DNA from 2 places in the Streptomyces sp. NPDC007983 genome. Region 2 is predicted to be linked to the other one. Evidence: riboswitches for the same ligand, from Rfam matches in the RefSeq annotation. Region 2 holds a riboswitch; the other holds the start of a gene.
What was found. A riboswitch is a leader RNA that binds a small molecule or an ion and turns the genes downstream of it on or off. The one in region 2 is predicted to bind thiamine pyrophosphate.

Region 1: linked by a shared signal. The riboswitch ahead of ACFZCY_RS27165 (thiamine ABC transporter substrate-binding protein) and the one ahead of thiO (glycine oxidase ThiO) in region 2 are both predicted to bind thiamine pyrophosphate.

What each region holds. Positions count from the first base shown of each region.
Region 1 is NZ_JBIBJI010000009.1:127,337-129,723, forward strand. Features, by position in the region: gene ACFZCY_RS27165 (thiamine ABC transporter substrate-binding protein) at 1-1,011, opposite strand, end outside; TPP riboswitch at 1,006-1,109, opposite strand; gene rlmN (23S rRNA (adenine(2503)-C(2))-methyltransferase RlmN) at 1,175-2,281, opposite strand; gene ACFZCY_RS27175 (phosphatidate cytidylyltransferase) at 2,366-2,387, opposite strand, start outside.
Region 2 is NZ_JBIBJI010000002.1:717,382-719,768, reverse strand. Features, by position in the region: gene ACFZCY_RS07675 (FAD-dependent oxidoreductase) at 1-999, opposite strand, end outside; TPP riboswitch at 1,197-1,310, shown strand; gene thiO (glycine oxidase ThiO) at 1,308-2,387, shown strand, end outside.

The sequences.
Region 1 (2,387 bases), on a different contig from region 2:
CGGCAGGGTGGCCGAGTCGGCGACCTTGACCCCGTACCGGGTGAAGACCTCCGGCAGCTTGGCGTCCTCGCGCACCGGATTGACGTACATGTTCAGCGGTACGTCCTCCTGGAAGCGCTTGGTCAGCAGGAAGTCCAGCAGCGCCTTGCCGCCCTTGGTGTTGCCCCCGCCCTTCAGCAGCCCGGCGAACTCCGTCTGCCGGAAGCAGGTGCCGTCCGCCACCCCGGTCGGGGCCTTGACGGGCTTCGACTTCGCGTCCGCCACCTCGGCGGGCGGGCTGGAGGCGTACGAGACGACGAGCGGCTTGTCCCCCTTGGCGCCGCCCGCCGAGCCGGAGAAGCGGTCGTAGTACGCCTGCTCCCAGCCGTCGACCACCTCGACGCCGTTGGCCCGCAGCTTCTTCCAGTAGTCCCGCCAGCCGTGGTCGCCGTAGCGGGCGGCGGTGCCGAGCAGGAAGGCGAGGCCGGGGGACGAGGTGGCGGCGTTCTCGGTGACCAGCAGGTTCTTGTACGCGGGCTTGGTCAGGTCGGCGAACGTCCTGGGCGGCGCGAGCTTCTCGCGCTCGAAGTAGGCGCGGTCGTAGTTGACGCAGATGTCGCCGTAGTCGACCGGTGTGACGCGGTGCTTCGCCCGGTCGGGCTGGAAGGCCGCGGGGACCTTGTCCAGCCCCTTCGCCTCGTACGGCGTGAACAGGTCGTTGTCCAGCGCGCGGGAGAGGAGGGTGTTGTCCACGCCGAAGAACACATCGCCCTGCGGATGGCCCTTGGACAGGATCGCCTGGTTGACAGCGGCCCCCGCGTCACCACCGGCCTGCACCCGCACCTTGTAGCCGGTCTTGCGCGTGAACTCCTTGAGGACCGCCTTGGACGCCGCGAACGAGTCGTGCGAGACCAGGGTGACGATCTTGGAGTCCTTGCCGTCCGCCGCGCCCCCACCGCAGCCCGCGAGGACGCCGGCGCCGAGGGAGGCCACGAGGGCGGCGGTGACGGCACGCCGAAGATGGCTGTTCATGCTGGGCTGACTCCCTACGCCGGTATGACCCGGATCAGGTTGGAGGGTCTGCGGCCGGGCCGCACTCTCAGCGCTGTCGCGCTCCCCTGTCGGAATGTTCATTTGTGCGTCGTCGCTGGATGGTTGTACGACGGTGGTGCGAAGGCACCGTATCAGCCGGTGGTCAGCGCTCCGTGGCCGCCAGCTGGCCGCACGCCCCGTCGATCTCCTGCCCCCGGGTGTCCCGGACGGTCACCGGCACCCCGTGCGCCTCCAGGGCCGCCACGAACGCCTTCTCGTCCTCGGGCCGGGACGCCGTCCACTTGGAGCCGGGCGTCGGGTTGAGCGGGATGAGGTTGACGTGCACCCGATGGCCCTTGAGCAGCCTGCCGAGCAGATCGGCGCGCCACGCCTGGTCGTTGATGTCCTTGATCAGGGCGTACTCGATGGAGATCCGGCGGCCCGACTTCTCCGCGTACTCCCACGCCGCGTCCAGGACCTCGCGCACCTTCCAGCGGGTGTTGACCGGGACGAGGGTGTCGCGCAGCTCGTCGTCGGGCGCGTGCAGGGACACCGCGAGCCGGCATTTGAAGCCCTCGTCGGCGAACCGCAGCATCGCCGGGACCAGCCCCACGGTCGAGACGGTGATCCCGCGCTGGGACAGGCCCAGGCCGTCCGGCTCGGGGTCGGTGAGCCGCCGGATGGCGCCGATGACCCGGTTGTAGTTGGCCAGCGGCTCGCCCATGCCCATGAAGACGATGTTGGACAGCCGGGCCGGGCCTCCCGGGATCTCGCCATCGCGCAGCGCGCGCATGCCGTCGACGATCTGGTGCACGATCTCGGCGGTGGACAGATTGCGGTCCAGACCCGCCTGGCCGGTGGCGCAGAACGGGCAGTTCATGCCGCAGCCCGCCTGGGAGCTGATGCACATGGTGACCCGGTCCGGGTAGCGCATCAGCACGGACTCGACGAGCGTGCCGTCGAAGAGCCGCCACAGGGTCTTGCGGGTGGTGTCGTCGTCGCAGCTGATGTGCCGCACCACGCTCATGAGGTCCGGCAGCAGCTCGGCCGCGAGCTTCTCGCGCGCGGCGGCCGGTACGTCGGTCCACTGGGCGGGGTCGTCGGTGTAGCGGGCGAAGTAGTGACGCGACACCTGACCGGCCCGGAAGGGCTTCTCCCCGAGGGCGGCGACGGCCTCGCGGCGCTCGGCGGGCGTGAGGTCGGCGAGGTGCCGCGGGGGCTTCTTGGCCCCACGCGGCACGGCGAAAGTGAGTTCTCCGGGCTTAGGCATGGCCGTACCAGTGTCGCAGACATGCGGAAGGCCCCGCGCCACGGGCGGTGCGGGGCCTTGAGCGGCAGCGATGCCGTACGGGGGTCAGCCGCCGCCCACGAAGATC
Region 2 (2,387 bases):
CCGCCCGAACTGCTCGGACCAGAAGTACGGCACCGGGTCGTAGACCTGGCCGGGGAAGTGCGCGGTGCGGCTGCCCACCACGTTGGCGGCGACCGTCCGCGGCCCCTGGAGCGCGTTGTCCCAGTGGTGCACCAGCAGCCGGGTCCCGTAACGGGCGGAGGGGAAGGACGCGCAGTCGCCGACGGCGTACACGTCCGGCGCCGAGGTGCGCAGCCCCTCGTCGGCGGCGACGGACCGGTCCTCGGCGAGTTCCACGCCCGAACCGGCCAGCCAGCCGGTCGCGGGCCGGGCGCCGATGCCGACGACCACCGCACCGGCCCGCAGCCGGGTGCCATCGCCGAGCTGCAGCCCGTTCCGGTCGAGCGCGGTCACCCGCGCGCCGGTGACCAGGGTGGCGCCGTAGTCCGCGTACCAGCCGGTCATATGGGCGGCGACCTCCGCCGGGAGGGCGCCGACGAGCGGCCGGTCCGCGGCCTCGACGACCGTCACCGTGCAGCCCGCCTCGCGGGCCGCGGTCGCGAACTCCGCGCCGATCCAGCCCGCCCCGACCACCACGATCTCGCCCTGTCCGGCGAGCACCGGGCGCAGCCGCTCGGCGTCGTCCAGGGTGCGCAGGAGGTGGACGCCCGGCACGTCCTCGCTGCCGGGCAGGGCGATCGGCTCGGCGCCGGTGGCGATCACCAGGACGTCGTACGGGATCGGGCCCGATCCGGTCCCCACCGTCCGCCCGCCGGTGTCCAGCCCGGTCACCGGGACGCCGAGGCGCAGCTCGATGCCGAGCGCGGCGAAGTCCACGTCGAACGCGGACCCCTCGGCCTTGCCGAGCAGCACGGCCTTGGACAGCGGCGGCCGGTCGTACGGCTGATGGGGCTCGGCGCCCAGCAGCAGGATCTCCCCGGCCCAGCCCTGCTCCCGCAGCGCGACGGCGGTCTGCACCCCCGCCATGCCCGCGCCGACGATCACCACCCGCTGTCCGCCGCCACCCGCCGAGGACGCCATCGTCTTCGTCGTCTCATCGCTCACACGATCACTGTATTGCGGCAGGTGGGGCGGACCGCAGAGCGCACGACGAGATCTCGGGCACAGCCCGGCCGGCCGGACGGCCGTCGTACGGGCGGGCCGCGGGGCCCGGCGCCCCTGCCGCGCCCGGGGCGCTCCCTTCCGGGCGATTCGGGGCGCGTACTAGGGTGGCGGGACAGAGCACTCGCGGGAGCCCGGGCGCACCGGGCTGAGAGGGAGGCTGGCGCGGCCTCCGACCGTACGAACCTGATCCGGGTCATGCCGGCGAAGGGAGGGGGCAACCGCCCATGCACACGCCACCACACACAGCACGTGAGGCACCCACCGGTGACGCGCCGTACGACGTCCTCGTCATCGGCGGCGGCATCATCGGCCTGGTCACGGCCTGGCGGGCGGCCCAGCGGGGCTTGCGCACCGCCGTCGCCGACCCGGCGCCCGGCGGCGGGGCCGCCCAGGTCGCGGCCGGGATGCTGGCGGCCGTCACCGAGCTGCACTACGGCGAGCAGACCCTGCTCGGGCTGAATCTGGCCTCGGCGCGCCGCTATCCGTCCTTCGTGGCGGAGCTGGAGGAGGCGAGCGGCCACGACCTGGGCTTTCGCACCTGCGGCACGCTCTCGGTCGCGCTCGACGCGGACGACCGCGCGCATCTGCGGGAGCTGCACGCCTTCCAGCAGCGGCTCGGGCTGGACGCCCAGTGGCTGACCGGCCGCGAATGCCGGCGCCTTGAGCCGATGCTCGCGCCGGGCGTGCGCGGGGGCCTGCGCGTCGACGGCGACCACCAGGTCGACCCGCGGCGGCTGGCGGCGGCGCTGCTGACGGCGTGCGAGCGTGCCGGGGTGGCCCTCCACCGCGTCCGCGCGGAGCGGCTGCTGCTGGACGGCGACCGGGCCGCCGGGGCCGAGCTGGCCGACGGTACCCGGCTGGCCGCCGAGCAGACCGTGCTGGCCGCCGGCAGCCTCAGCGGGCGGCTCCCGGGCGTCCCCGAGGAGGTCCTGCCGCCCGTACGTCCCGTCAAGGGCCAGGTCCTGCGGCTGTCGGTGCCCGGCCCGTACGCGCCCTTCCTGTCCCGGACCGTGCGGGCCGTGGTGCGCGGCGGGCATGTCTACCTCGTCCCGCGCGAGAACGGCGAGCTGGTCGTCGGCGCGACCACCGAGGAGCTGGGCTGGGACACCACGGTCACCGCGGGCGGGGTGTACGAGCTGCTGCGCGACGCGCACGAGCTGGTGCCCGGCATCACCGAGCTGCCGCTCGTCGAGACCCGCGCCGGGCTGCGCCCCGGCTCCCCCGACAACGCCCCGCTGCTCGGACCGACCGCGCTGCCGGGCCTCCAGCTGGCCACCGGCCACTACCGCAACGGCGTCCTGCTC